Regions from separate parts of the Rhizobium azibense genome, predicted to be linked through region 1. Evidence: predicted binding sites of a transcription regulator. Region 1 holds the regulator's gene; the other holds the start of a gene.
The links. Region 1 encodes HrcA, which represses chaperone genes, less so after heat shock. Its sites were predicted from a motif close to GTTAGCACTCNCNNNNNGNGAGTGCTAAC; they were not measured.
Positions count from the first base shown of each region.

Region 1 (15,691 bases):
CATCGGCGTCGAACCCTTCATCAATTCCATGCAGAAACTGCTGGCAAGCATCGAGACGAAGGATGCAAGGAATATCCGCGTCTATGACGACGATGCAACGCAGCTTCTCGACTGGTTACCGAACGGCTGCCTTGATCACATCGATCTGCTTTATCCCGATCCCTGGCCGAAACGGAAGCATTGGAAACGACGCTTCGTTTCCAAGACCAATCTCGACCGTTTCCATCGCGTGCTGAAGCCGGGCGGCCTCTTCTGCTTCGCCTCGGACATCGATACCTACGTGAACTGGACCCTGCTGAAGTGCCGCGATCACGGCGGCTTCGACTGGCTTGCGCAAAACGCTGCCGACTGGCTTGCGCCTTATCAGGGCTGGCCGAGCACACGCTACGAGGCCAAGGCCCGGCGCGAGGGCAGATCCTCGGCCTATCTGACATTCAAAAAGATCTAAGCCTGCATCTCTAGTGCAGGCTGACCGTTTTCAATTCGTCTTCAGCCGCCTTGAAGAAGGTGCTGGAGCGATTGTCCGTGAGCAGGATCGGCGTTCCGTCTGCGCCGAAAAGGGCCCAAAGGTCGACGCTCGGATCGATCTCTGGTGCTTCGGGAAAGCACTTCGAAACCTCGTCGTTGCGCATTTTGCGGATATAGGCGACCTCGCCGTTGCCGATACCGGCAAGCTCGGACTTGGTCAGGTGAGAATTCGCTTCTTTCATCAACATTCCTGTACCTCCGGGAGAAGGGACCAACAGCCGGATGGGCCGTTGTCCTACTGTGAGACCGAAATGTTAATTTTCTTCACCATGCGCGCTGGTTCTGGACGAACGAGATCGACGGCCAGCAGTCCGTTCTTGAGGCTGGCGCCCAGAACCTGCATGCCGTCTGCCAAGACGAAGGTTCGCTGGAACTGGCGCGCAGCAATGCCGCGATAGAGATATTCATGTTCGCCATGCTCGACCTGGCGACCGCGGATCAGCAACTGATTCTCTTCCGTCGTAACGTCCAGCTCGTCTTCGCTGAAACCCGCAACGGCAACCGTGATGCGCAGGCGCTCGGGCGCTCCCTGGCCCGGAGCGATACGTTCGATATTGTAGGGTGGGTAACCATCGCTTGCCTTGGAAATGCGTTCAAGCGTCTTTTCCATGGCATCGAAACCCAAAAGCAGCGGGCTGGCGAAAGGTGTCATGCGGCTCATCTCTCAAAGTCCTTGATTCAAGCGACCTTCCCGGACCTAAGCGTAGCATCCGGACGCCGTTAATATGGGAAGTATGTGCCTTTGGCGCAAGTCACATGCGACGCATCGCCGTCACATGAGTTTAAGACGGTCGGACTGGCGTTTAAGACGGTTGGACCTGGGGCCGTTGCTTGACAAAGATCACGCCGCCTCGCATCACATCGTCGACCGCAGCGGCTGCGCCGATCTGCGACGGGAAAATGAACGAATGGTGCCTGCCAAAACGACGTGCACCTCGAGACGGAGCAACGCAATGGCGACCCCCAGGAAGATCATCATCGACACCGATCCCGGCCAGGACGATGCAGCGGCCATCATGCTTGCCTTCGGCAGTGCCGAAGAGCTCGAAGTACTCGCCATCACGACCGTTGCAGGCAATGTGCCGCTCTCCTACACGAGCCGCAACGCGCGCATCGTCTGCGAGCTCTGCGGACGGACCGACACCAAGGTCTTCGCAGGCGCCGACGCGCCAATGGCGCGCAAGCTGGTCACGGCCGAGCACGTGCACGGAAAGACCGGCCTCGATGGACCGGAGCTCGACGAGCCGACGATGCCGCTTGAGGCACAGCACGCCGTCGACTTCATCATCGAGACGCTTCGCCGTGAGCCGGAAGGTACGGTGACGCTTTGCACGCTCGGACCGCTCACCAATATCGGCATGGCCTTGCAAAAGGCGCCAGACATCATCCCGCGCATCCGTGAACTGGTGATGATGGGAGGCGGCTTCTTCGAGGGCGGCAACATAACGCCCGCCGCCGAATTCAACATCTATGTCGATCCGGAAGCGGCCGACATCGTCTTTCGTTCCGGCATGGCCATCGTGATGATGCCGCTCGACGTGACACATCAGTTGCTGACACGCAAGGATCGTGTGAAGCGCATGGCCGATCTCGGCACGGCACCGGCCAAAGCGATGGTCGAAATGCTGGAATTCTTCGAACGCTTCGATGTCGAGAAATATGGTTCTGACGGTGGACCCCTGCACGATCCGGCAGTCGTCGCCTATCTCTTGAAGCCGGAACTGTTCAAGGGCCGTGACTGCAACGTCGAGATAGAGGTGAAGTCGGAGCTGACTGTCGGCATGACGGTGGTCGACTGGTGGCATGTGACCGACCGCAAGCGCAATGCCAAGGTGATGCGCTATGCGGATGCGGACGGCTTTTTCGACCTGCTGATCGAGCGCTTCGCCCGCATCTGATTTTCATCCTGATTGCGACGGCGTCTGAGAAGACGATCAGGCGTCCTTTTCGGTGAAGGCTGTGTTGAGATCTGCATCCGCTGCCTTCGGGCCGCCCTTGGCCACGCCGACCATTGCGGGACGAAGAACACGCTCGCCGATCGTGAAACCTGCCTGGACGACCTGGACGACCGTGTTATTTGCCACTTCGGCATTCGGAACCTCGAACATCGCCTGGTGGAAGTTCGGATCGAACTTCTGGCCGATGGGATCCAACTTGCGGACACCGTGGCGCTCCAGCGCCGAGAGCATGGAGCGCTCCGTCATCTCGACACCTTCGATCAAAGTGTTGAGGCCCGTCTCGCCCGCTTCCTTCGCCTCGGGCGGTATGGCATCCAGCGCGCGGCGCAGATTGTCCGAAACGGCAAGCATATCGCGCGCAAAGCCGGCGACTGAGTAGGATTTTGCATCCTTCACGTCGCGCTCTGTGCGGCGGCGCAGATTGTCCATTTCGGCGGCCAGGCGCAGATAACGGTCGCGCAGCTCGGCATTTTCAGCCTTGAGCACTTCGAGCGGATCCGGCTGGCGCGGCGCTTCCACCGTGGTTTCGTTCTCGACGTTTGCGGCAACGTCGTCTGCGGCTTCAGCCGCGGCAGCGTCAGATCCGTTTTTCGTCGTTTCGTCAGTCATGACGGTCTCCGGTAGTAGGTTCTCTTGGGATGGGCCCGATATCGAGCTTTGACCGCAAAAAATCAAGTCTGCGTGACGAAGAAGAGAAAATTCCGTTCTTTTAAAGCGTGCCGCGCGCAAGCCGGGAAATCAGCTGGGCGGTGTAGTCCACCATCGGCACGATGCGTGAATAATTGAGCCGCGTCGGTCCGATGACGCCGACGGCGCCGACAATGCGGTCGTCATCGTCGCGATAGGGCGCAACAATCAGCGACGAGCCGGAAAGTGAAAACAGCTTGTTCTCAGAACCGATGAAGATGCGCACGCCCGGACCGGTCTCGGCAAGGTTCAGCAGCTCGATCAAGCTGTCCTTCTTTTCGAGATCGTCGAAGAGCATGCGGAGACGATCGAGGTCCTCCGCGCCTGCCAGGCCCTCGAGCAGGTTGGATCGGCCGCGGATGATAAGCTGCGGCGGCTTGCCTTCATCCGTATCGCCAGACCACACCGCGATACCGCGCTCGACGAGATCGCGCGACAACGCGTCGAGCTCGTGGCGGACGTTCTCCTTCAAGCGGCTGAGCTGCTTGCGCAATTCCGGCAATGTCTGGCCGGACATATGGGCATTGAGGAAATTGGCGGCCTCCGTCAGCTGCGACGACGTAACGCCTGCCGGCAATTCGATGATGCGGTTTTCGACCTGATCGTGATCGCCGACGAGCACTGCCAACGCCTTGGTGGGCTCCAGGCGGATGAATTCGACATGCTTGAGAACCGGGTCGCTCTTCGAGGTGATGACGAGCCCTGCGCCGCGCGAAATGCCCGACAACATCCGGCTTGCCTCGTTCATCATCGATTCAACCGGATTATCGCGGCTTTCGGGGCGGACCTGGCGGTCGATATTCGCACGGTCCTCGGCCGAAAGGTCGCCGACCTGCATGAAGGCATCGACGAAGAAGCGAAGGCCGCCCTGCGTCGGCAGGCGTCCGGCGCTGACATGTGGCGAGTAGATCAGGCCCAACTCTTCCAGGTCGCTCATCACGTTGCGAACCGACGCCGGCGACAGCGACATGGGCAGAATGCGCGAAAGATTGCGCGAGCCGAGAGGCTCGCCACTTTCAAGATAACCTTCAACGATGCGGCGGAAGATTTCCTTGGAGCGTTCATCCAGCGCAGCAACGGCATCCGAAACCGACGTCGACCTGAACCCCATGAACTTCCTTGGACCTGCCTTTGATGACGATCCTTAAAATATAGCCGTTCTCGTCCTCGTAGCAAAAGGGAATTTGCAAATGGCTGCGGCCAATCGTAGAAGCTGTCGACACCATTCAAGCATGCATGATGTTTTGCGCAAGCCGCTTCACGGTTTTCGGCATCATGTTTCAGGAGATCACAATGCGGCCTTCAGGCAGAAAAACCGACCAGATGCGCAAAGTCACTTTCGAGCGCAATTTTTCAAAGCATGCGGAAGGTTCCTGCCTCGTCAAATTCGGCGATACGCATGTGCTGTGTACCGCAAGCCTGGAAGAAAAGACGCCACCATGGCTGCGCAACACTGGAAAGGGCTGGGTCACGGCCGAATACGGCATGCTGCCGCGGGCAACCGGCGAGCGCATGAAACGCGAGGCCGCAGCCGGCAAGCAGGGCGGACGCACACAGGAAATTCAGCGCCTGATCGGCCGCTCCCTTCGTGCCGTCGTCGATCTCAAGGAACTCGGCGAGCGCCAGATCACCCTCGACTGCGACGTCATTCAGGCTGACGGCGGCACGCGCACGGCCTCCATTACAGGCGCCTGGATTGCGCTCTACGACTGCCTGAAGTGGATGGAAACCCGCAACATGATCAAGGTCGAGCGCGTGCTCAAGGATCATGTCGCCGCAATTTCGTGCGGCATCTTCGCCAGCCAGCCGGTGATCGACCTCGATTATCTCGAAGATTCCTCTGCTGAAACCGATGCGAATTTCGTCATGACAGGGGCGGGTGGCATCGTTGAAATTCAAGGAACCGCCGAAGGCACGCCGTTTACGGACGGCGAATTTGCCGCGCTGATGACACTGGCCAAAGCCGGCATCGTGGAACTCGTCGACATGCAGAAACAGGCCATCGCCGTATGACTGCCCTTTTGGAAGGCATGCTGGAGACGGCGCTTTATGCGGATGATCTCGACAAGGCCGAGGCTTTCTACGAAGGCGTACTCGGCCTTTCGAAGATCGCGCGCGCCGCAAACCGGCATGTATTCTTCCGCTGCGGGCAAGGCGTGCTGTTGATCTTCAATCCCGATGAAACGGTGAAGCCGCCAGCCGCCGGTGCCCTGCAGGTGCCGGCCCACGGCACGAAAGGTCAGGGCCACGCATGCTTCCGGGTGTCTGGTAAGAACATCGATGTCATGGCGCAGAAGCTCAGGGCCGAAGGCATCGAAATCGAATCGGAAGTGCACTGGCCGAACGGCGGCCGCTCGATCTATTTCCGCGACCCGGCGGGAAACAGCCTCGAATGCGCCGAAGCCAGAATCTGGGGCATCGAATAGGACGACCATGCGCACGCTTGAAACGAAGACCATCGTCGTCGCCAGCCACAACGCCGGCAAGATCCGCGAGATCCAGGACCTGATCGGGCCGCTCGGCTTCACTGCCAAATCGGCAGCGGACCTGAACTTCATCGAGCCTGACGAAACCGGCACGACCTTCGAGGAAAACGCGACGATCAAGGCTCTCGCCTCCGCAAAGGCAGCGGGAATGCCGGCGCTTTCCGACGATTCGGGACTGGTGATCGACGCGCTCGGTGGCGATCCGGGCGTCTATACGGCCAACTGGGCCGAGACTGCCGACGGCACGCGCGACTTTGGGTTGGGGATGGAGAAGGTGCAACGGGCGCTGGAGAAAGCCGGAGCCACTACGCCGGAGCAACGGCGCGCGCGCTTTGTCAGCGTGCTGTGCCTTGCATGGCCAGACGGCCATACGGAGCTTTTCCGCGGCGAGGTGGAAGGTAGCGTCGTCTGGCCGCCGCGCGGCACCCAGGGTTTCGGTTACGATCCGGTTTTCCAGCCGGAAGGTTACGACATCACCTTCGGCGAGATGAGTGCGCAGGAAAAGCACGGCTGGAATATCGGCGAGCCGCAGGCCCTGTCGCATCGGGCGCGCGCATTCAAACGCTTTGTCGAAACCTGCCTGGAAGCGTAAGGTCGGTTCGTGGAGATACTCGATACACCAAGCTTGACGCGCGATGCGATGCTCCTGCCCGATACCGGCGAGCCAGGTTTCGGCGTCTACGTGCATTGGCCGTTCTGCGCGGCGAAGTGCCCCTATTGCGACTTCAACAGCCATGTCCGTCATCAGCCGATCGACCAGGAGCGGTTCGCCGCTGCATTCGTCAAGGAGATGGCGGCCGTTCGCCGGTTGAGCGGGCCGAAGACGGTGACGAGCATCTTCCTTGGCGGCGGCACGCCCTCGCTCATGCATCCAGCAACGGTCTCGGCCATTCTCGATGGTATCGCCAAGCACTGGCACGTGCAAAACGGCATCGAGGTCACGATGGAGGCCAATCCTTCTAGCGTGGAGGCCGATCGCTTCCGCGGCTATCGCGCTGCAGGCGTCAATCGCCTGTCGCTCGGCGTCCAGGCCCTGAACGACCGGGACCTGAAATTCCTCGGCCGCCTGCACGATGTCGCCGACGCACTGAAAGCCATCAAGCTGGCGCGCGATATCTTCCCGCGCATGTCTTTCGACCTGATCTATGCCCGCCCCGACCAGACCGTCGAGGAATGGGACAAGGAGTTGAAGGAGGCGATCTCCTATGCGGTCGATCATCTTTCACTCTACCAGCTGACGATCGAGGAGGGCACGCCCTTCTACGGCCTGCACAAGGCCGGCAAGCTGATCGTGCCGGACGGGGAGCAATCGGCGATCCTCTACGAGGCGACCCAGGAGATCATGGCACGCGAGGGCATGCCCGCCTACGAGGTTTCCAACCATGCCCGGCCCGGCGCCGAGAGCCGCCATAATCTCACCTACTGGCGCTACGGCGACTATGCCGGGATCGGCCCCGGCGCACATGGACGCCTGACGCAAGGCGCTGAGAAGATCGCAACGGCGACCGAGCGCAAGCCGGAGACCTGGCTCGAGCTTGTCGAGCGCGACGGGCATGGCATTCTTGAGCAGGAACGGCTCGGCTATGACGAGCAGGCCGACGAGCTGCTGCTCATGGGACTGCGGCTGAAGGAAGGCGTCGATCTTGCCCGCTGGCAGCAGCTTTCCGGCCGGGATCCGGATCCGAAGCGCGAAGAATTTCTGCTGGAGCACGGTTTCATCGAGCGGATCGGCAACTCCCGGCTTCGCTGCACGCCGTCGGGCATGCTGATCCTCGATTCCGTCGTCGCCGACCTCGCCTGCTGAGCCTCAGGCTGGCCGCCTTTTCCCAAGTGACATCAACCGCCCGTCGATCGCCGCAAGGCCGACGGCGATCGTCACCATGCCGATCAGATGTTTCGCCTGCAGCTGCTCGCCGAGGATGAGCGTACCCAACAGAATGGCGCTGACGGGAATGAGGAAGGTCACCAGCGCCAGGTTCGTCGCGCCCGCCGTTGCGAGAACCCGGAAGAACAGCACATAGGCGACGGCGGTCGAAAGCAGTGCGAGGCCGGCCAGCGCCAGCCAGGTTTCGATACCAGGAGCGGGCAATGCCCATGGACGGTCGGCAATCAGCGCGATCGGCACCATCAGGATGGTGGAGGCCGTCACCTGGCCTGCGGCGGGCAGCAGCGGCGGCATGTTCATCGCCCGGAAGCGGCGGCCCCAGATGCCGGCGAAGGAATAGGAGATCGCAGCGCCAAGTACGGCGAGTTGCGCCAGCACGTTCGACCCGAGATCGTGAAGCACATCGAAGCCGATCATGTAGGCCACGCCGGCAAATCCGATCAGCACGCCAATCAGGCGATGGCCGGTCATCTTCTCGTCGGTGGTCAGTATATGGGCAACAACGACGGTAAAGAGCGGCGTCGTGGCGTTCAGGATCGAGGCAAGGCCGCTTGCAATGTGAACCTGGCCCCAGACGATGAGGCAAAAGGGGATCATGTTGTTCAGAACGCCCATGCCGAAGAAGGCAACCCAACTCTTGCGGTCGCGCGGCATCGTGTGGCCCATGAGCCGCACGATGACATTGAGCGCGAGTGCCGCCAGCAGCACCCTGCCCGTGACGATCGTAAACGGCGGCAGCGCCTTGACGAGGATGCCGTTGAACAGGAACGAGCCGCCCCAAAGAAGTGACAGGACCACAAGCATGCTCCATTCGGCCAAGCCCATTTGTTTCTGCATGTCTTTCTCCCTTCATTGTTGGCAAGGCTTACGATGCGGCCGACGATCTCGCCACCCGTTTCTTGCGCACCAGCTTCTGAAAGCTGCGACCTGTACTCGATGAATGTCGCTTGACGATTCTCTTTAGTGAATTGCTTTCATTTTGATATTATTTCGATAATTTTGCTTCTACAAACGAGTCTTTTTCCGCATACGCTTTAGCTGAACTAAATCATGAGCGAGTTTCTGCCATCCCTTTCGGCCCTACGGGCCTTTGAAGCTGCGGCGCGGCATCTGAGCATGACGCAGGCCGCCAAGGAGCTGCATGTGACGCCAGGCGCCGTCAGCCTGCAGATCCGCGATCTTGAAGCTGCCCTCCGCATACGGCTTTTTGAGCGGAAAGCGCGCGCGCTCGCCCTCACGGTCGAGGGCGCGGATTACTTCGCCACATTGCAGACCGCCTTCCGGCTGATGAGAGAGGCGACGGCTGCGATTGCGGCGCGGGGGCGCGGTTGTGTGCTGAACGTCACCTGCACGGCAGGCTTTGCGACCTATTGGCTTGTTCCGCGGCTCGGGCGCTTCGAGGAGATCCATCCGGAGATCGACGTGCGCATCAGTGCGTCGCATCGTGTGCTCGACTTTCAGCGCGATGGCATCGATCTGGCGATCCGGCACGGGCTTGGCGGCTATGACGGCCTCGTCAGTGAGCGGCTGGTGGATGACGAGCTGGTGCCGGTCTGCATTCCACCGCTGGCGGCTGAGCTTGGAGACCACCCCTTGCCAGATGGGCTCGCCGGATTCCAGTTGATCCATGATGTCTACCGGCACGACTGGAAGCTCTGGCTGGAGGCAGCAGGCGCGACGAAGGTGGATGCTTCGCGCGGGCCGATCTTCATGCATGGCAATGGCGCCTACGAAGCCATGAAGGCCGGCCTCGGTTTTGCATTGATGCGGCGGTCATTTCTGGACAAGGAACTCGCCGAAGGCGCCGTGGTCGCGCCCTTCCCGCTTGGTGTTGCAAGCCGCCTTGCCTTTCATCTCGTCTATCCAGGCGCGGCACTCGAACGCCCCGCCGTCGCGGCCTTCAGGCGTTGGCTGCTTTCGCAAGCGTGACCACCTCGCGCTTGTCGCCTCTTTCCCTAAAAAGTGGAGTACAATACTCATAAAAGGGTTTTCATCCGGCTTTTTGTTGACTATGACACTCATGATTTATCAACTAAACTGCCGAGAGTTGCAAGCCGATGAAAATACAAGTCTTTGCCAGGTCGCTGCGGGCTTCCGCATTGACGGGGGCCGCGATGGCCCATCTTCTCCTTCCCGCCGCTGCGCAGGACACGGCCGCCGACAAGCAGCAGGAAGATGGCGCAACAGTGCTTCAGGACATCATTGTCAACGGCGGTAGCGGCGGTGTCATCCAGGCGGACGGCTACGTCGGCAAGAGCAGCGCGACAGGCGCAAAGACCGATACGCCTTTCATCGAGACGCCGCAGTCGATCTCGTCCGTGACGGAACAGCAACTCAAGGACCGCAATCCCCAAACGCTGCTCGACACGATCGCCTATACGCCAGGCACGCGCGTGGGTGCCTATGGTTTCGATCCACGCTTCGACAGCTTCACGGTGCGCGGCTTCGACGTCACCTATACGGGTGTCTTTCGCGACAACCTGCGCCAGCCAGGCGCCGGCTCTTCGCTCTTCAAGACCGAACCCTACGGCCTTGAGGGCGTCTCGATCCTGCGCGGCCCCTCGTCGGCTCTTTATGGCGCCTCCGGCGCCGGTGGTCTCTACAACCTGATCACCAAGCGCCCGACGGAGGAGCCCTATCGTGAACTCCAGTTGCAATACGGCACGCAGCAGCGTTACCAGAGCCAGTTTGATTTCACTGGTCCCGTTAACGACCGTGATCCCTTCTACTATCGCCTCACCGGCCTTTATCGTGATGCCAATACGGAGCAGATCAGCGTTCCCGACGACCGCGTCTACATCGCGCCGGCTTTCACATGGAAGCCGGACGAGGACACAAAGCTTACCATCCTCGGCGAATATTCACGCACGAAGACAGGTGGCACGGCAGCCTATTACAACGACCCGGTCACCGGCGAAGTAACGGATTATTTCGCTGGCAATCCTGCCTTCAACGATTCTGTTCAGAACCAGGGCCGCATCGGCTATGAGTTCGAACACAGGCTCAACGACACCTTCGTCTTCCGCCAGAATGCACGCTTCTCGACATTGAACATCGACACGGATTGGGCCTTCGCCTACGCACCAAACGCGCTCGATCCAACGCTGCTCGATCGCAGCGCCGGCACGTTTGACGAGCGCCTTGCGGCTTTTGTCATCGACAACCAGCTCGAGGCGAGCTTCGATACGGGCGATGTCGACCATACGCTGCTCGCCGGCATCGACTTGACCCGGCTTCGCTGGCGTTCACTCGACGGCCGCGGCGTCTCCCCGCCGCTTGATACCAACGATCCGAGCGCAGGCGCTCCAGTCCCGCACATCGACTTCCAGACCCGCACCGTTCAGGACCAGTGGCAGGCGGGCACCTACCTGCAGGATCAGATGCGCTACGACGCCTGGCTGCTGACGCTCGGCGGGCGTTACGACTGGGTTTGGACCGATACGGAGAATACCGATCTGGTTGCAGACACCGAGGACACCGTCTCACAGAAGGACAAGGAGTTCTCCGGCCGGATCGGCCTGAGCTACGAGACCGACTTCGGCCTCGTTCCCTATATCAGCTATTCGACCGCCTTCGCGCCGAATGCCGGTATCAACAGGCAAACCAACGCCCCCTTCAAACCCACCGAAAGTGAACAGGAAGAGATTGGCGTCAAATACCTGTTGCCGGACAGCAATACGATGCTTTCTGCCGCCCTGTTCAATATCGATCAGAAAAACAGTCTCTATTACGAAGTCGTAAACCTGCCGAGCGGTCCGGCAAACATTCAGGTCCAGCGGGGCAAGATTCGTTCCCGTGGCCTCGAGATCGAGGCCAACACGAGCCTCGACAACGGCCTGTCGCTGGTCGCGTCCTATACCTTTACGCAGGCCAAGATCCTCGAAGGCCCGACGGGTACTGTCGACAACTATGTCTCCTCCGTGCCGAAGCACATGGCATCGCTCTGGGCCTACTACCGATTCCAGGAAACCAGCCCGGTTTATGGACTGGGCCTCGGCCTGGGTGCCCGCTACATCGGCAAGAGCTACGGCAATGATGAAAACACGACGGAAAACAGTGCCCGCGTGCTTTTCGATGCAGCAGTCAGCTACGACTTTGCGGCACTCGACGACAAGTATGATGGTCTCAGCCTGCAGGTGAACGCCACCAACCTGTTCGACCGCCGCGAGCCCGTCTGCTCGGCGGACTTCTGCTACCGCGACCAGGGCCGCTCGGTGATCGGCACCCTTCGCTACACTTGGTAGGCCGATGGCAAGCGCGTCGCATCGGGAGAGGAGTATCGAAGACGGGCTGCTTTGCCTTTCGCCAGCCTTTTGCGGCGAGCATGCCTGGTGCCGGGACAAGATGATGTTGAGCAAGGCGCTTGCCGGCGGCGTGCCACTGCCTGCCTTTTTCCGGGAAGGCGGCTTTCAGCGCGCGATCGATCGCTATGCGGAAGTATCCGGCGCCAGCGACCGGCGCGCCGTCGTTTCCATGTGGTCGCTCTACTATTTTTCCGCACTTTCCATCCCCTATTTGCTTGCCCGGCGCCTAAGCGGCCAGGCGCTTCCGGTCGGATTCGAAGAGATGACGATTGCATTGGAGGATAACGGCCTGCCACGCGCCTTCGGCGTCCCGCATGCCGGCACGATTGAAAGCGAGGTGGAGACCGAAAGTTTCGCCGCCGTCGGCCCCCTTCTTGAACACCACCTTGGTGAAGCGGTGATGCGGCTGAGGGCCTGCGGGATCTCGGCAAGGCTGTGCTGGAACAACGCTGCCGTCTATATCGATTATGCATTGCGCCTGACTGGAGGAGCACCGTCAGGCGGTCCCGATCTTCCGCTCTTTGCGCACGGCACCCTGCCGGATGGCGGCGTAAACCCGTTTTGCGGCTGCCTCAGCTACCTGGATGAGGAGGGTGAAAAGGTTGCACGGCGCAAGGTCTGCTGCCTTCGATACATGCTTCCCGGAATTCCAAGCTGCGGCAAACTCTGCGCATTGCCAAGCCAGAGGAACCCTCAATGACCGAGCTTGTCATCACGCGGCGAAATCTGATCGCTATGGCTTCCGTCGTCCTTTGTGCTCCGCATGTTGCAAAGGCGCAGACTGCCTGGCCGCTCACCATCACGGATGCCATCGGCCGCAAGGTGACGATCAGGAAAAAGCCGGAAGCGGTAATCCTTGGGACCGGATTCAATCTTGTCGCCCTGTCGCTGATCCATCCCGATCCCGTCAGCCTGCTCGCCGGCTGGGCAGACGACATGAAGGGCGACAATCCCTTTATCTATGAGGCCTTCCGGCAGAAATTTCCGGCAATCGAAAACGTGCCTTTCGTCGGCAATGGCCAGGCGGATGGGCTGTCCTTCGAGGCAGCGCTTTCGCTCAATGCCGACCTTGCGATCATGGCCATGTGGCAGGCCGACGGCGAACCCGGCCAGCGTGCGATACAGTATCTCGACGCCGTCGGCGTGCCGGTCGTCGTTGTCGATTTCAATCGCGACCCGCTGAAGACCACGCCGCGCGACATGCGCCTTCTCGGCCGGATCTTCGAGCGGAACGAGCAGGCCGAAGATTTCGCCAGGTTCTACGAGACGCGGCTGGAGCGCATCAAGGCCAAGGCAGCCACGGAAACGGGGCCTCTCGTACTGATGGATGCCTTTCCAAGCAAGGTCCGCGCAAGCTGGGCAATCGGCCGCACCGGGCTTGGCGAACTGATCACGCTTTCAGGCGGCCGCAACGCCGCCGACAAGAACCTTCCTCCCCAGGGCGGACCGGTGACTGCGGAATATATCCTTGAAGCCGACCCCGATGTCTACATTGCCACCGGATCACCCGGCGGCACCTATTCGGCCTTTTCAATCGGTCCCGGCGTCGATCCATCGCAAGCCCAGCGCTCGCTCGGCGAGACGGTGAAGATGCCGAATCTTGCACCGCTGAAGGCGGTTCGCGAAGGCAACGTCCACGGTATGTGGAATTTCTTCAATGCCGTGCCGCTGAACATCCTGGCAGCCGAAGCGGTGGCAACCTGGCTAAGGCCGGAGCTTTTCCACGACGTCTATCCGGCAAGCAGTCTTGCCGAGATCAACGCGCGTTTTGCCGCGGTCCCTTTCGAAGGTGCCTATTGGACGAGCCTCAAGGCCTAATGGCGACTTGAGGCGCTCGCCTTGAACAGGCTTCCCGTCGGCGTCTGCAAAAACACATCGAGCGGGATGTGCTCCTGATGCAGGAAACCCGTTGCCGGCAGCTTGCCGTCGCGAACCATTTCGATGACGGCGACGACGGACGCCGAGGTCGTCCAGGCGATTGCCGTGCGGCGCGCGCCGGCAATCTCGATCGGATAATAGGCGCGCACGAACTCCTTGCGGCGGAGGCTTCCTGCTTGCGTGCCTTCGGCCGCCACATGGACATAGACCACGTCGTCCTCGACCGGCGGCTTGGCATTGGTCAGGATTTCGCCGGCGAGCTTTCGCTGTTCCCGCATCAGCAACTCATGGAAGAAGAAATTCATCAGCTCCATGTGGCCCGGATAGCGCATCGTCTTGTAGTCGAGATTGTCGACCTTGCCGTGGAGCGTATCGCACATCGTGCCAAGCCCGCCCGACGTTGTGAAGGCTTCAAGCTTGACGCCTTCGACATAGACCGTTTCATGCCATTCCATCGGCGAGACGAGCTTGCGAACACCGCCTTCTATGACCTCGCAATCGTTCAGATATTCGTTGACGACGCCCTCCGGCGACCAGTTGAAGGCATAGCCCAACAAGCCCGTCGGGTTCTGCGGCAAGGCGCCGACACGCATTCGGATCGAGCGGCAGGCGTCGAACCCATCGGCAAGGCTTGCACCAACGATGCCGACGAAGCCCGGCGCCAGGCCGCATTGCGGCGCCATCAGGCCGGACGATGTCCTGGAAAGTTCGAGGATCAAATTGGTGGTCGGAACGTCTTCCGTCAGGTCGAAATAATGAATGCCTGCCACGTGGGCAGCTCGCGCAAGCTCGATATTGAGATGGTATGGCAGGCAAGAGAGTACCGCTTCCGCGCCGGATAGCAGCTCCGTCACGAAGGCCGGGTCTGAAATATCGCCGACACGGCACATGAACGGCACTTCGGCCTGCGGCAATTGCGTATCGACGCCCGTCACTTCGAAGCCGCCCTCGTGCAAAAGCGTTGCCGCAAGGCATCCGACCTTGCCAAGCCCGAGAACGGCGATCCTCTTGAAACTCATGCTGACCCCCATCGCCGTCGAAGCCGCGGCGCTTGCTTCATGCGGCTGTGATAGAAGAAAAAACTCATAAAAGAAAACGGCCGGAATTGCTTCCGGCCGCATATTCACGTGGACGACCACCGATTATTCGTTGATCAGGCGCTTCAGAAGCTCGATCTCGTGCGAAAGCTTGGTGTCTCCCGCAATCAGCTCCTCGATCTTGCGCACCGCGTGCAGCACCGTCGTGTGGTCACGCCCACCGAAGCGGCGGCCGATTTCCGGGAATGAACGCGGCGTCAGCGTTTTCGACAGATACATGGCGATCTGCCGCGGCTTTACGATGACGCGCGTGCGGCGGTTCGAAACCAGCTCCTGGCGGGACACATTGTAGTGGCGTGCGACGATGCGCTGAATATCCTCGATGCGCACCCGGCGCGGCTCGCCGGATCCGACCAGATGGGCAAGCAGTTCGTCCACCCGCTCGATCGACAGGTTCGGCTCGAAGGAGCGCCGGAAGATCAGCTGATTGAAGGCGCCTTCCAATTCGCGGCCGCTTGCCGTCACGCTGCGGGCGACATGCGAGAGCAGCTCGGCCGGAATTTCCAGGGATGGATCTTCCAGACGGGCCGCACTCAGGCGGCGCTTCAAGATCTCGAGGCGCATCTCGTAGTCGGGCGCATCAAGCTCGATCGCCACGCCGCCCTGCAGACGGGAACGCACCCGCGGGTCGAGCGATTCCAACTCCCAGGGCGCCCGGTCGGCGGCAACCACCACCTGCTTGGCGCTGTCGAGCAGCATGTTCAGCAGGTGGCAGAACTCGTGCTGGATCATCTTGCCTTGCAGGAACTGCATGTCATCGATGATCAGAAGGTCGATATTGCGGAGCGAGTCCTTCAGCGTCAGCGCATCGTTGTCCCGGATCGCCGTTGCAAAACGCCACATGAAATACTCGGCCGTCAGATAAACG
Region 1 covers NZ_SMBJ01000004.1:236,064-251,754, forward strand. Annotated here, with positions in the region: gene trmB (tRNA (guanine(46)-N(7))-methyltransferase TrmB) at 1-448, shown strand, start outside; gene EV130_RS11560 (BQ00720 family protein) at 459-716, opposite strand; gene EV130_RS11565 (Hsp20 family protein) at 764-1,189, opposite strand; gene EV130_RS11570 (nucleoside hydrolase) at 1,482-2,426, shown strand; gene grpE (nucleotide exchange factor GrpE) at 2,463-3,095, opposite strand; gene hrcA (heat-inducible transcriptional repressor HrcA) at 3,196-4,284, opposite strand; gene rph (ribonuclease PH) at 4,467-5,186, shown strand; gene EV130_RS11590 (VOC family protein) at 5,183-5,599, shown strand; gene rdgB (RdgB/HAM1 family non-canonical purine NTP pyrophosphatase) at 5,607-6,251, shown strand; gene hemW (radical SAM family heme chaperone HemW) at 6,261-7,463, shown strand; gene EV130_RS11605 (DMT family transporter) at 7,467-8,381, opposite strand; gene gcvA (transcriptional regulator GcvA) at 8,595-9,473, shown strand; gene EV130_RS11615 (TonB-dependent siderophore receptor) at 9,602-11,788, shown strand; gene fhuF (siderophore-iron reductase FhuF) at 11,793-12,548, shown strand; gene EV130_RS11625 (ABC transporter substrate-binding protein) at 12,545-13,666, shown strand; gene EV130_RS11630 (saccharopine dehydrogenase family protein) at 13,663-14,745, opposite strand; gene dnaA (chromosomal replication initiator protein DnaA) at 14,869-15,691, opposite strand, start outside.

Region 2 (15,691 bases), on a different contig from region 1:
GGAAGATCGCGGTTGAGACCGCGCCAAGGATCACATATTTCAGCGCCGCTTCGTTCGAACGCGGCTCTCGCCGCAAGAAGCCGGTCAGCACATAGGTGCAGAGCACCATCAGCTCGAGCCCCACATAAAGCGACAAGAGATCGGTCGCCGAGGCCATGATCATCATTCCCGAAAGGGCAAAGAGCAGCAGGACATAGTATTCGCTACTTTCAATGCCCTCAATGTCGGCATATTTTCGCGACAGGAAGAATGTCAAAACAGTCGCTATGTAGAAAACGAACTTGAAAAAGACCGAAAAGCCGTCGGCGACGAACATGCCCGTGTAGGCAGGCCGAACCTCGCTCGCCAGCATGAGTGTCCCCAAGGCTGCCATCAGCACGACGGCGACGGAAGCCCAGACAAAGACATGTCCCTGCCCCTTGCCCACAAGCTGGCCAAGGATCAGCAGGATGCACGCGCCGGTGATCACCACGATCTCGGGAAGGCTCGCTAAAGCCGACTGGAAAAGCGCGGTGGCGGTCATTGGCCGCTCCCCTTGGTGAGGACTTGCGCCAGCAGATGCTTCACCGAGACGTCGATGATGTTGAGAAAGGGTTTCGGATAGAGCCCGACCCAAAGCACGAAGACGGCCAGCGGCAGGATCGCAGCCATCTCGCGAGCGTTCACGTCGCGTATCTTGAAGCGAGCGCCGATGCTGGCCGGACCAAGTGCTACCCTCCTAAACATGCCAAGAAGATACGCCGCTGACAGCAAGGCGCCCACGACCGCGGCCGCGCCGGCGGCCAGGTTGGCGGCAAATCCGCCCGACAGCACCAGCAATTCGCCGACGAACGAATTCGTTCCCGGCAGGGCCATCGACGACAAGGTAAACAGCGCCAGAAACGCGGTATAGACCGGCGCCACCTTCATCAGCCCGCCATAATCTGGGATATTGCGCGTATGCGTCCGCTCGTAGATCAGGCCGACGAGGAGGAACAAAGCGCCCGTCGTTATGCCATGATTGAACATTTGCAGGATGCCGCCCTCGAGCCCGCGGAGGTTCAGCGCAAACACCCCCAGCGTTACGAAACCCATATGGCTGATGCTGGAATAGGCCACCAGCTTCTTCAGATCGTCCTGTGCCAGCGCGAGCAATCCGCCATAGACGATGGCAAGTGCCGAAAGCGCCAGCATCAGCGTCGAATAGTATACCGACGCCTCGGGCAGCATCGGCAGCGAGAACCGCAAGAAACCATAGGCACCCATCTTCAGGAGCACTCCGGCCAGGATGATGCTGCCGGCGGTCGGCGCCTGTACATGGGCGTCCGGCAGCCAGGTATGAACCGGGACCATCGGCACCTTCACGGCAAAGGCGATCAGGAAGGCGAAGAAAAGCCAGGATTGGACCCAGAACGGCAAATCCTGACCTGTGAGCGCGAGAATGTCGAAGGTCCTGCCGCCGTGGAAATAGAGCACGATGACCCCGATCAGGAACAGGAGGCTGCCCGCCAGCGTGTAGAGAAAGAACTTGAAGGCGGCATAGACCCGGCCATCACCGCCCCACACTCCGATGATCAGATACATCGGGATCAGCATCGCCTCCCAGCAGACGTAAAACAAAAACAGATCGAGGGCGCAGAATACTCCGAGCATCAGTGCCTGCATGACGAGCAGGCTTACCATGAACTCCTTCACCTTGCTGTTTATCGCGACCCATGAGGCGAGCACGCAAATCCACCCCAGCAGTGCGGTCATGAACACGAAGAGCGCACTGATCCCATCGATACCGAGCGCATAGGTGATCCCGAGCGTGGGCACCCACGGGTGTATCTCGGTGAACTGCATCTGGTGGGTCGACTGGTCGAAGCCGGCCAGCATTGCAATGCAGAGAGCCAGGTCGAGGACGGTGATAGCCAGCGCTGTCCAGCGCACCGCATCTTCGCTGCGGAAAAGCAGTAGAACCACTGCCCCGGCAGCGGGCGTGAATACAATGAGGCTGAGAAGCGGCAATCCCATCGCAACCCCTTACCGCCACGCCACGGCGAAAACGACGGCGGCGGCAATCAGGCCGGCAATCATCGCCAGCACATAATGGGTCACGACGCCAGTCTGGACCCGCCGCAACGCCGCGCCCCCGCGCAGGACCGAACGAGCGACGCCGTTGACGACGGCGTCCACACCGTTAAGGTCGATCTTTAATCCTTCTCGTGCCGACCCGTGCAGGAAAGGCAGCGCCGTGGTCTCAGACACCTCGCTCACCGCCTTCTCGCAGCGCGCCAGCGGCCTTTCGGCGAACCACATGAAGTACCGCGCGCCCTTGCGGTAGAACCAGTCGGTGTCGAGGCTGACGGTATTCTCGGGATCGAGCGCTCGCAGGAAAATGACAAAACCCAGTGCCGTGAACATCAGCACGCCGAGGCTCTCGGTAATATGGAGACCCGTATATGGTTCGAAGTCGACCGGATAGGGTAGCAATGCATAAAGCGGCCGCGGGAACACCCCGATCGCAATGCAAAGCACCGCCGCCATACCCATCGCAAGGAGCATGTTGCCGGGCGGATCCCGGGCCTGCAGCCCTTGGTCCTTGCCGAAGAACATGTAGTACGGAAGCTTGAGCCCGGTGTGCAGGAACGTCCCGGACGATGCCATCGTCAGCGCGAGCACGACCAGCGCGCGATGATCCTGCCCGGCGGCGGCCACCACCATCGACTTGGTGACGAAACCCGAGAAGAAGGGAAATGCCGAGATCGCCAGGGCGCCGACCATGTAGAGCGTCAAGGTCAGCGGCATGGTCTTGTAGAGTCCGCCAAGTTCGGTGAGCTTGCGCCGACCAGTGACATGAATCACAGCCCCCGCGCCCATGAATAGGAGCCCCTTGTAGAGGATATGGGCGAAGGCATGGCTGGTTGCTCCGTTCACCGCCATCTCGGTCCCAATGCCGACGCCTGCCACCATGTATCCCACCTGGCTGACGATGTGATAGGCAAGCAGCCGCCGGCAGTCGTTCTCCAGCACCGCGTAGATTACGCCGTAGAGCGCCATTGCGGTGCCGAGCCAGACCAAGAGCTCGGTCCCGGGAAACGCACGCGCCAACACGTAGACGGCGGTCTTCGTGGTAAAAGCGCTCATGAACACCGCGCCTGTGACGGTCGCCTCCGGATAGGCGTCGGTGAGCCAGGCGTTAAGCGGCGGCACTGCGGCGTTGAGGATGAAACCGGCGAGAATCAAGATGACGGCCACGCCCATTTCCCCCTCGATCGGGCCGAACAGCGATGAACCTGTTGCCAGCCCGTGGAGAACAATGCCGCCGAGCAAGCAGACCCCTCCGGTGATATGGACCATGAGATACCGGAAGCCTGCCCGGATCGCCTTGTCGCCTCCCTGGGCAAAAACCAGATAGGCAGAGGAAAATGCCATGCCTTCCCAGAACAGATAGAGGGTCAGGTAGTCACCGGCAAATACCACGCCGAGTGCGCTGCCGACGTAGATGAACGCGGCCACATGCTGGCCGGTGCGTGTCAGGTGCAACGCGTAGACGGTGCCGATCAGCGCCATGACCGTGAAAACGGTGGCGAAGACGATACTCAGCCTGTCGACCCTTGCAATCAGGATTTCCTGCCCGATAAACCTCGCCTCGCCATAAGTGCCCGGCTGCATCGTGAGCACGGCAAGGATCGCCAGCGTCGGGATCAGCAGCAGATAGGCCTTGCCGATCGATCCTCTGAGGAACGGGATCGGCAGAGCACCGAGAATGAAGAGCAGAGCCGGGTGGATGAACTCAGTCATAATAGTCCTCGCGCCGCATCAGCCCGATCCGATGGCCGAGAAACTTTGAAACGAAGATGAGCAGAACACAGGAGCCGAAACCGTAGACGGCGGACCAGCCAGGCAGGCGCTCCCAAAGATATTCGGCGTGTTCGCGAATAACCAGAAAGTCGGCGGCGACGATCAGAACGAGTGCCAGATAGAACAGCCGGCGGCGCTGCCTTGCCCATTTCTCGTCACCAAAGAAGTCGACCACGCGCTTGATCATTTAACCACTCCGTCCGCCAGGGTAAGGAAATAATCGGGGAAGATGCCCATCAGCACCGATAAAATGGCGGTTACGACGAGCGGAATCGTAATCATCGGAATTTCGCGGACCGTCGCCCGGCTCTCCTGCGGCTCGGTCCCGAAAAAGGCGACATAGCTGACCGGCAGGAAATAGGCGGCATTCAGGATCGAACTCACCAGGAGCACGACCAGGAACGAGATCTGTCCGGCATCGACCGACCCCAGCGTCAGATACCATTTGCTGACGAATCCCGCGGTGGGCGGCACACCGATCATGCTGAGCGAGGCGACGAAGAATGCCCCCATCGTCCAGGGCAGCCGGCGGCCGATGCCGGCCATGTCGCTGATGTTGCGCTTCCCCGATGCGCAGTAGATCGACCCGGCGCAAAAAAACAACGTGATCTTGGAAAATGCATGCGCCGCAATATGGATGATCCCGCCGACCATTGCGACCGGCGACAACAGGACCGCGCCCAGCACGATGTAGGAAAGTTGGGAAACGGTCGAATAGGCAAGCCTAGCTTTCAGGTCGTCCCGTGTCAGGGCGTAGACCGACGCCATCAGGATCGTGAATGAAACCAGGTAGGCCGTGGCGATCCCAAGGCCCAGTCCTCCAACCAGCCCGACGCCGAAGACATGAAACACCACCCGCAGCACGCAGAACACCCCCATCTTGACGACAGCTACTGCATGCAAGAGCGCGCTGACAGGTGTTGGCGCCACCATAGCGGCCGGAAGCCAGGCGTGCATGGGCATCACCGCAGCCTTGGCGAAGCCGAATAGATAGCAGAAATAGACGACCGTCAGCAGCGGCGCCGAGGCATTGACGCCCTGCAATAGCCCCCCCGCCACAAAGTCGAGCGATCCTGCGATGGAATAGGTCAGTGCCAGCGCGGCAAGCAGCGCGCTTTTCGACGCGCCCATCAAATAGACGAGGTATTTGCGGCTGCCCGCCCATCCCTCTTCATCCTCGTGGTGGTAAACGAGCGGATAGGTAACGAGGCTGAGCACTTCGTAGAAGATCACCAAGGTGAACAGGTTGGCGGCAAATGCGCCTCCGATGGCCGCCGCGAGGCTGGTGGCGAAACAGGCAAAGAATCGGGTCTGCGCATGCTCGTTCAAGTGCCGCATATAGCCGAGGGAGTAGACGGCGGCGACGATCCATAGGAGGGAAGAGACGCTGGCGAATACCATTCCGAGCGCATCCGCCCGGAAAGCGAAGTCGGCCCCCGGCAGGATCTCGAACAGGCGCAAATCGACGGTTCCGCCCGCCAACACCGTGGGCGCCATAGAGGCGACAATCGCAAACAGGACGATCGCGGCCAGCGGCGAGACGAGATCGCGAAATTTCTCACGGTTATTCAGAAGAAGAACTGCCACAGCGGTCAGGCCCGGGACGGCGATGGCAAGCAGCGGCCTGATCGATATCACCGGGTCCAAGCCCTTATCCTTTCATCATGGTCACGTCGTCGACCTTGAGGGTGGATTTGTTCCTTACAAGAGCAACCACGATGCCAAGAGCAACGGCGACCTCCGCCGCAGTGATTGCGATGACGAAGATGGCGAAGATCTGCCCGCGGAAGTCGTCGTAGATGCGCCCGAAAGCGACGAAATTGATGTTGACCGAGTTTAGCAGCAACTCCAGCGACATCAGCACGACCAGGATATTGCGCCTGAGCAGCACGCCAGCTGCTCCGATCACGAACAGGATCACCCCAAGCAGGATATACCACGATAGCGGAACCATCACCCCTGCTCCTTGCGCGCCAGTACGATGGCGCCGATCAGGGCCACCAACAGGATGACGGAGGCGGCCTCAAACGGCAGAAGATAACCGGCGAACAGCGTCGTGCTGAGCTGCCTGATCTCATCACCGCCGCCTGCAGGAACCGTGACGGAAAATCGATCGCTCCAAAGCACCAATACCGACATCTCGATCCCCAGCAGAACCAGCATCACCAGAGCCGGCAGGTTGCCGCCTGGCAGGAACCGCTGCGACATTGCTTCACGCACATCGATCATCATGATCACGAACAGGAACAGGACCATGATTGCGCCGACATATACGAAGATCTGGATGACCGCGAGCAGTGGCGCTTCGAGCAGGACGAAGATTGCCGAAATCTGCAGGAAACATGCCATCAGCGCCAATGCGCAGTGAACCGGATTCCGCGCCAGGACCACGGTCAGGGCCGTGATCACGGACACCGCAGCGAACAGAAGAAAGAACCCCTGACCCATCGACGCGACCCTCCCACGCGAGCTGTCACTCGGCGCGAGACGGCCGGATTTGAGATAGCTCCGCACTTCAGGTGCATTTATAAATTGTGCCCTAGTATCGGATTTTTCACAAGATTATTGTCGTCGGCAGACAAGCCACTGCGGTTGTGATGTGGCCGGCCGCGCGCCAAGGCAATCCAGAGGCTTGCGTTGCCCGCCGGAAAGCTCGTCCACCAGTCTTACGGCAAGGAGGTTTTGGTTGCGACGGGCGCGCCGCCACGGCTTCGTTCCTGGTCTGCTTCCGGCCAGCGTCAACCAATCTGCTTGGCCGGGGCCAGCCTTTATATTCACTCTCGATTTGCTGCCTTCACGAACATCGCCAGTTCGCGCCCAAAGCGTCGGCCCCGTCGTAAAAAGGGCGAAGCGGCGCTCTCGGCAAAGATCCACAAGCGGCCGTCCATCGCTCTTATTATTGCGACATGTCCGACCGATGGGCCGATCGTGCTTGCCGTGCGTCAGGACAGTGGGGTGCGAAAAGTCGCGGCACGCAGGCTCCGGATCTGAGGTCTTCACGAAACCTTCGTTCACCGCGACGCGGCGTCATGCCGTTGATGACAAACATCCCTGCAGTTCGTCACCCGTTGGAGGTTGATGAAAGCATGAAACGAGGAAATCCGCCGTCGCCACCGTTCGTTCCGCGGCCAGCGACGAAGCCACCAAGCGACGAGCCCACCAGCACCGGGCAAGGCAGTTTGGGTTCGGCTATGACGGCAGCGATATCGCCTGCCGGGCGTTGGAAATGGCCTCGAGCGCGGAGAGCTAATGCTCCGAAAAATCGTCTTGGATACTTTAACGACCTCGCGGTCTGTTCTGCGGTATAAGTTCAGGATTCAAATGAAAACTTCATGAAAATCGAACTAAAACTCTACGGTCTAGCGAAGAGCTTTTTGTATTTCTGAACGATAATGATCTGGATTATTCGCTTGCAGATAATATTTCTTGGCACTCCTACCAATCGAGTGCCAGAGATGTTATGTAATAGATGCGGCCACCCTATGCGCCGACCGCAGAAAGATCTTCATGACATTCCGTCCTCTCCACGACCGCGTCGTCATACGGCGCGCGAAAGGTGACCTTAGATCCAAGGGCGGGATCATCATTCCCGACACCGCCAAGGAAAAGCCGCAGGAGGGCGAAGTGATCGCCTTTGGGCCGGGCTTGCGCGACGAAAATGAGCGACTGATGCCGCTCGACGAGGAGTCCGGCGAAGTGATCCTGTTCGCAAAGTGGACGGGAACAGAGATCGGGATCGACGGCGAAGATCTCCGGATCGTCAAGGAGTGCGACATCATGGGCATCGCCGAAAAGACCGAGGCGACCGCCGATACGGCCGGCTGATCGGCCGAATTCCGACCCCGACTCTCAAGACAGAACTGGACCACAGACAATGTCTGCCAAGCAAATCATCTTCTCCACCGACGCGCGCGATCGTCTGCTTCGCGGGGTCGAGGTGCTCAACAATGCCGTCAAGGTAACGCTAGGTCCCAAAGGCCGCAACGTCGTCATCGACAAGTCCTATGGCGCGCCACGCATCACGAAGGACGGCGTCGCGGTCGCCAAGGAAATCGAACTTGCAGACAAATTCGAGAACATGGGCGCGCAGATGGTGCGCGAGGTGGCATCCAAGACCAACGATCTTGCGGGCGATGGCACCACAACCGCGACCGTGCTCGCAGCCTCGATCTTTCGCGAAGGCGCCAAACTTGTTGCGGCCGGGATGAACCCGATGGATTTGAGGCGCGGCATCGATCTTGGCGTTGCGGCCGTACTCGCGGAAATCAAAGCGCGCGCCACGAAGGTTAGCTCATCAAGCGAGATCGCCCAGGTCGGCACAATCGCCGCCAATGGCGATGCGACGGTGGGAAAAATGATCGCTGATGCGATGGAAAAGGTTGGCAACGATGGTGTGATCACAGTCGAGGAGGCCAGGACGGCCGATACTGAACTCAATGTCGTCGAGGGCATGCAGTTCGACCGGGGCTATCTCTCGCCTTACTTTGTAACCAATGCCGAAAAAATGCGCGTGGAGCTGGAGGACCCATATATTCTTGTCTATGAGAAGAAGCTCGGCAATCTGCAGGCAATGCTGCCCATCCTCGAAGCCGTGGTGCAAAGCGGCAAGTCGCTGCTTATTATTTCCGAAGATGTCGAAGGCGAGGCTCTGGCCACATTGGTCGTCAACAAGCTGCGTGGCGGATTGAAGGTCGCTGCCGTCAAGGCCCCGGGCTTCGGCGATCGCCGCAAGGCCATGCTTGAGGACATCGCCATTTTGACGGCTGGCCAGATGATCTCCGAGGATCTCGGCGTCAAGCTGGAAAATGTCACGCTGGATATGCTTGGGCGCACCAAGCGGGCCCTGATCGAAAAGGATACCACCACGATCATAGACGGCGCAGGTGAAAAATCCGAGATCGCTCGACGCATCAGCCAGATCAAGGCGCAGATCGAGGAAACCACCTCCGACTACGACAAGGAAAAGCTGCAAGAGCGCCTCGCAAAACTCGCCGGCGGCGTTGCGGTGATCCGCGTCGGTGGCTCGACCGAAATTGAAGTCAAGGAGAAGAAGGACCGCATCGACGATGCCCTTAACGCCACGCGTGCGGCGGTCGAGGAAGGTATCGTTCCGGGCGGAGGCGTCGCCCTGTTGCGCGCCAAGTCGGTCCTGGCGGGGCTATCTGCAGAAAACGCCGACGTGACGGCGGGGATTTCTGTCGTGCTGAGGGCGCTGGAAGCCCCGATCCGGCAGATCGCCGACAATGCCGGCGTCGAAGGCTCTATCGTAATTGGTAAACTCGCCGACAGCACGGATTACAACCAAGGGTTCGACGCACAGATGGAGACCTATGTCGATATGATAAAGGCTGGCATCGTCGATCCTGCCAAGGTGGTGCGGACCGCTTTGCAAGACGCCGGCTCGATCGCAGCACTTCTGATCACCGCCGAAGCGGTGATTGCCGATATTCCCGAAAGAGAATCTGCACTGCCGGCCGGAAGCGGCGGCATGAGTGGCATGGGATACTGAGGAAAGTGCCTGAGCCGCTCGGCCAGGACGGCCGCAGCGGTGAATCAAACAACATTGCAAGGAGAATTCCAATGGCAGTGCAAAGCAGCAGCAAAACATCGATTTCGCAACGTTTCAACACTTATCAGCCATCGAAGACGATCCTCGTATGGGCTTGTGTCGTCACTGCAGTGGCCACGATCATCGTCGGATTTAGCTGGGGGGGCTGGGTGACGGGCAGCACTTCCCTCAAAGCGGCGACGACTGCGGGCGAAACAGCCCGTGGAGAACTTGCATCGGCCATATGCGTTGACCGGTTCAACAGTGCGCCGGATGCCGCCGCAAAACTAGTCGAATTCAAGGCTCTTCCAGACAGCTATAAGAAGCGCCAGTTCATCGAAGCCGGCGGATGGGCAACCATGCCAGGACAAACCTCAGCCGACAGCAAGATCGCCGAAGGCTGCAGCACCGCGCTCTCGGCCTGAAGCCTCCTGCCTGAGACTCGCTTGGCGCCCCAATCCGGCGGTGCTTCCTCTATCCGCCACAACAGCACATGAAGCGTGATCGTTTCGAAAAAGGAGCCTCCGACGCTCGCCGATGGAGGCTTCGATGACCACAGGATTTGAACCTGCAGGTCCTACACGCGAACCCGGTCAAAGCTAGCGGCGCCGTTTGACCATGGCAGCCTCCACAGCGCTCAAACCGGAGGAGAGCGCCTTCAGGCCTTCCGCGCCGAGAAGCGACGCTACTTCCGCCGAATAGTGAACGGCGAGCATCGTCAGTTCGCGATAGGCGGTGCTTCCGGCAGCCGTCAACTCGAGATACTCGACGCGGCGGTCTTCCTCGTGCTGCGTCCGCTTCAGCCAGCGGCGTCTCTCAAGCGAAAAAACCGCACGACTGACCTTGGTCTTGTGCATCGTCGAATGAACGCCGATCTCCTTTGCCGTCATACGCCCTGAACTTCCAAGTGCCGCCAGCGTGCGCCACTCCGGCCTCGTCAGGTCATATTTGGCCTTGTAGGCGGCAGCAAAGCGCAGGGCGACGAATTCCGCGGCGCGATTGAGGCGAAACGGCAGGAACTGCTCGAGATCGAAATCACTGATGTCCATGGCTTCCTTGATAGTTACAAAATCGACAGTTACGTTTGTAACTATATCTGCAGAGGAGGTGCAAGCGATGCTGGACAAGACGAGGAGCACGGCTGCCCATGCCGTCGTCAACAATCCGAAATACATGCCTGGCTTTGGCAATGATTTCGAGACGGAGTCCCTGCCCGGTGCGCTGCCGCAGGGCCAGAACAGTCCGCAGAAATGCAATTACGGGCTTTATGCCGAACAATTGTCAGGCTCGCCTTTTACCGCGCCGCGCGGCACCAACGAACGCTCCTGGCTCTACCGCATTCGTCCGAGTGTGCGCCACACAGGCCGCTTTTCCAACGCCAGTTATCCCTTCTGGAAATCAGCGCCCTGTCTCGATGATCATTCGCTGCCGCTCGGTCAGTTGCGCTGGGACCCCATCCCGGCGCCAGCGGACGAACTCAGCTTCCTCGCCGGCATCCGCACGATGACAGCAGCCGGCGATGTCATGACCCAGACCGGCATGGCTGCCCATGCCTATGTCTTCAATGGCGACATGGTTGATGACTATTTCTTCAATGCCGATGGAGAATTGCTGGTCGTGCCGCAGCTTGGCCCTATCCGCGTGTTCACCGAAATGGGGATCATCGATGTCGAGCCTTTGGAGATCTGCCTTATTCCGCGTGGGATGATCTTCAAGGTAGAGCGCCTCGGCCAGGGTCCCGAGTGGCGCGGTTATATTTGCGAGAACTATGGCGCCAAGTTCACCCTGCCGGATCGCGGACCGATCGGTGCCAATTGCCTTGCCAACCCGCGCGATTTCAAGACGCCGGCGGCCGCCTACGAAGACAAGGAAATCCCGTGCCGTCTCCACGTCAAATGGTGCGGCAAGTTCTATGCGACCGAGATTGGCCATTCGCCACTCGACGTGGTGGCCTGGCACGGCAACTATGCGCCGTTCAAGTATGATCTGCGCACTTTCGCGCCCGTCGGCGCAATCCTCTTCGATCATCCCGATCCATCGATCTTTACCGTGCTGACGGCGCCTTCGGGCGAAGAGGGAACGGCCAATGTCGACTTCGTCATCTTTCCGCCGCGATGGCTGGTGGCAGAACATACATTTCGTCCGCCGTGGTACCATCGTAACATCATGAGCGAGTTCATGGGGCTCATCCATGGTCAATACGATGCCAAGGCGCAGGGTTTCGTCCCGGGCGGCATGAGCCTGCACAACATGATGCTGCCGCATGGACCGGACTCGCTTGGCTTCGAAATGGCATCCAGCGTCGATCTGCAGCCCGTGAAGCTCGACCACACGATGGCCTTCATGTTCGAGACCCGCTATCCGCAGCAACTAACACGATACGCTGCCGAGCTTGAGACGCTGCAGGATAACTATCTCGAATGCTGGGATGGCCTGGAGCGCAAATTCGACGGAACGCCCGGGATCAAGTGAAGCCGGTTACCAGCTATAAAAGAAACGGAACCCCAACGCATGAAGCTTGCATCGCTCAAGGACTCCACCCGTGACGGCCGCCTGGTCGTCGTCTCCAAAGACCTCAGCCAATGCTCCGAAGTCGGTCATATCGCCCGGACGCTTCAGGCCGCGCTCGATGACTGGGCGCACGCCGCACCACGCCTAGCCGCGGTTGCAGAGGGTCTGGAAACCGGCGCGCAACCTGCCGTGCGATTTCACGAACACCATGCCGCATCGCCGCTCCCGCGCGCTTATCAATGGGCGGATGGTTCAGCCTACGTCAACCACGTCGAGCTGGTTCGCAAGGCGCGCAACGCCGAGATGCCGGCCAGCTTCTGGACCGAGCCGTTGATGTATCAAGGTGGATCCGACAGCTTTCTTGGGCCGCGCGATGCCATTCTCATGGCGGACGAATCCTATGGCATCGACATGGAAGCGGAGATCGCCGTCATCGTCGACGACGTGCCAATGGGCTCAACGATCGACGAGGCGCGTAGAGCCATCCGGCTCGTCATGCTCGCCAACGATATTTCCCTGCGCGGACTGATCGCGGCCGAACTTGCAAAAGGCTTTGGATTCTTCCAGTCAAAACCCTCTTCTGCATTCTCGCCGGTTGCGGTGACGATAGACGAGCTTGGTGATGCCTGGGATGGGGGAAAACTGCATCTGCCGCTCCTCGTCGACCTCAACGGCCAGCCCTTCGGGCGAGCCAATGCCGGCATCGACATGACCTTCGATTTCGGTGAACTCATCGCCCACGCTGCAAAGACCCGACCGCTTGGCGCCGGCACGATCATCGGCTCGGGGACCGTCTCAAACAAGCTCGACGACGGGCCGGGCAAGCCAATCTCCCAAGGCGGCGCCGGGTATTCCTGCATCGCGGAGATCCGCATGATCGAGACAATCGCGACCGGCGCGGCCGCAACACCCTTCATGCGGTTCGGCGATACCGTCCGCATCGAGATGAAGGATGCACAGGGACGCTCGATCTTCGGAGCCATCGAGCAGGTCGTTGCCAGCTACGAAAGACCATGAGGTCAGACCATGCCAAGCGATACCGTTCTTTTCGACTACTGGCGCTCTTCGGCAAGCTATCGCGTCCGTATCGCACTCAACATGCTGGCAATTCCCTATCGGTCGGTTCCCGTCGATCTGCTGGCAAGCCAACACAAGCAGGCGGCTCATCTCGCGCGAAATCCCCAGGGTCTGGTTCCCGTGCTTGCCATCGACGGCGAGACGCTGACGCAGTCGCTCGCCATCATCGAGTATCTTTCGGAAACGCGGCCGAACGCCGGCCTGCTGCCTCCAGATGCTTTGGGTCGGCAGCGCGTCAGGGCCCTTTCTTATGCCATCGCGATGGACATTCACCCTATCTGCAATCTGAGCGTCGTTTCCCATGTCATGCGGCAATCGGACGATCCCCACGCTGCCCGGCTGGCATGGATGGGAAAATTCATCCGCGAGGGTCTTGAGGCCTTCGAGCGTATGTTGAAGGCGACAGAGGCTGGTGAGTTCTGCCATGCAGATCAGCCCACCATGGCTGACCTTTGCCTCGTGCCGCAGATCTACAACGCCCGGCGATGGAACGTCGATCTTTCCGCCTTCCCGCGCGCGAGCGCCATCGCCGAAAAATGCGAAAGGCTGCCTGCCTTTGCTGCGGCTCATCCCGATCGGGCGACGGCCCTGAACTCTCCGGCCAAATAGAAAGGCACTTATTCATTCTTGAACACGAGGCAGACACCGCCGCGCTTGCGCACCTCGGTGCAGACCTGATTTGCCTCCGTCCTCGTTTGGCGCGCAACCCGAGCGACATAGCGAGGCCGGTAGCCGAAGCTGCGGTCACGCTGGCGCAGAATGAGCGGTTTTTCAGCGTTCAAAGGCGCCGGCAACTTGGAAACGTCTTCCTGAAAGCGGCTACGCGCGGCCGCAGGATCGAAGTGCGCGGCGAGTTGGGCGCCCCAGGGCGCCCACTTGCCTTCCCCTTGCCAAGGCGCATTCTTTAGGCGGCGGCTTTCGGCAAGAACAGTACAAGCCTCCAGGAACGTCTTGTCCTTATCGAGTTCCAGTGCTGCTTTGTCGGGCGGGCCGTTTTTCCATTCTTCAACGCTGTGTGCGGTTATCGCCGTGACATAGCTTCGTGTCTCGAAAGGCAACGTGCCATGTTCGAGGAATGACGAAAGACCTTTCTCGCCGGCATTGTAAGCTGCCGCGGCAAGCCCCAAATTGCCGAAACGGTTACGCAATTCATCAAGATAGGACGCCGATGCCTGCAGCGCGCTGAGCGCATCATAGCTGTTTTCCAGGCCACGCAATTTGGCAGTGTCCGGCATGAATTGGGCGATACCTTCAGCGCCTTTCGGACTTAGAGCATCGGGGCGGAAACGGCTTTCCCGCCAGATGAGCCGGGCAAAGTAATCAGGAGGAAGTCGGTTAGCGCGGGCAAAATGATCGATCGCCGTGCAAATGTCGACGCTGAAGCTCTCCTTTCTAACGCAAAGGGCCGGCCCGCCTGCCGAAGCCTCTAGAGAATAAAGACATGCAGACGGCGCGACGCTCCATTCGGGCTGGGAATGCGCAGCGTGGCTGACAAGAAAAGTGGCAATGAACGCACCTGCGATCGGCGCAAGTCTTTGAGCTGCCTTCCCTTTGGAGCGCCTCATCGGTGCCCTCCCTACTCCATCGGATCGTCGGGCGAGACTATCACAAAATTGCGCGCAAGCCGCCTATCGCAGACGCTCGTGCAACTGCGAGATCACGCCAACTTCGGCATTGGCGAAGGCAAATCGGAGATAATCTTCCTGATCCTCGCCGAAATAGCTTCCGGGGATACATATCACTCCAGCTTCCTTCGCCAGCTTTTCCGCCACCTCGGCGGAAGGTGTGTTGCCGTAAGGATGCCGGATGAAGGCAAAATAGGCACCGACGGCGGCGATCGACCAGCCGTCTGTTGCTGCCATGACAGCTTTCAGCGCATCGGCACGGCGTAAGATCTCCAGCCGATTTGCCACCCGCCATTCCGCCAGAATCGGAAGCGCTGCCGCTACGGCGACCTGAGCTGCCCGCGGGGCGCAGATCTGCATGTTGTCCATGATCTTGGTGATCTCGCTGACGATGCGCGGACCTGCGGTGATTGCCCCCAATCGATGACCCGGAATACAGAAGGACTTGGAGAAACTGTAGAGCAGGACGAGCGTCTCTTCCCAATCCTCGATCAAGAGCAGGTCGTGCGGCGCTCCGGCATCGGTCGGCAAGAAGTCCCGATAGGTTTCGTCCAAAATCAGCCACGCTCCATATTTTTGACAGAGGTGAAAGAGTTCGCGAAGCAGCACCGGCGGATAGACAGCACCGGTCGGATTGTTCGGCGAAACGACCGCAAGGCCTCGCACTCCCGACATCAGGGCCTCTTCTGCCGATCTCAGGCACGGCAGGAAGCCATTTGCGGCATCGCAATCGACGAGAACACGTCCGATCCCCAGCATCGAAAGCGTGGTTTCGTGGTTGAAATAGAAGGGATTGGTGAGCGCCATCGTCTCGCCCGACTTGGCAAGCGCGATGGTGCTGCACATGAAGGCCTGGTTGCAGCCGGAGGTAATGTGGATGTTGGCGGCAGAAACGCTGGCGCCATAGACCGCCGACACATGTGCCGCATAAGCCTTCCTGAGCACCTCCTCCCCCTCGATCGCACCATAGCTGGTCATGGCCGGAGAGGCGGCCGCCTCGCCGAGCAGCCGCAGCATCTCTGGATGCGCCGGATAGCCGGGTACAGCCTGGGACAGATCAATCAGCGGCCCTTTGGCACCATCATAGTCACAAGCCCAGGCAAGT
Region 2 covers NZ_SMBJ01000002.1:381,793-397,483, forward strand. Annotated here, with positions in the region: gene EV130_RS05945 (NADH-quinone oxidoreductase subunit N) at 1-523, opposite strand, end outside; gene EV130_RS05950 (NADH-quinone oxidoreductase subunit M) at 520-1,995, opposite strand; gene EV130_RS05955 (Na(+)/H(+) antiporter subunit D) at 2,005-3,765, opposite strand; gene EV130_RS05960 (hypothetical protein) at 3,758-4,012, opposite strand; gene EV130_RS05965 (monovalent cation/H+ antiporter subunit D family protein) at 4,009-5,472, opposite strand; gene nuoK (NADH-quinone oxidoreductase subunit NuoK) at 5,477-5,779, opposite strand; gene EV130_RS05975 (NADH-quinone oxidoreductase subunit J) at 5,779-6,273, opposite strand; gene EV130_RS05985 (co-chaperone GroES) at 7,333-7,650, shown strand; gene groL (chaperonin GroEL) at 7,700-9,334, shown strand; gene EV130_RS05995 (hypothetical protein) at 9,406-9,798, shown strand; gene EV130_RS06000 (MarR family winged helix-turn-helix transcriptional regulator) at 9,973-10,422, opposite strand; gene hmgA (homogentisate 1,2-dioxygenase) at 10,490-11,845, shown strand; gene EV130_RS06010 (fumarylacetoacetate hydrolase family protein) at 11,885-12,901, shown strand; gene maiA (maleylacetoacetate isomerase) at 12,911-13,570, shown strand; gene EV130_RS06020 (lytic transglycosylase domain-containing protein) at 13,579-14,526, opposite strand; gene EV130_RS06025 (aminotransferase) at 14,590-15,691, opposite strand, start outside.
Region 2: a site for HrcA is predicted at 7,251-7,279, ahead of EV130_RS05985 (co-chaperone GroES). Genes of this name have one in related genera too.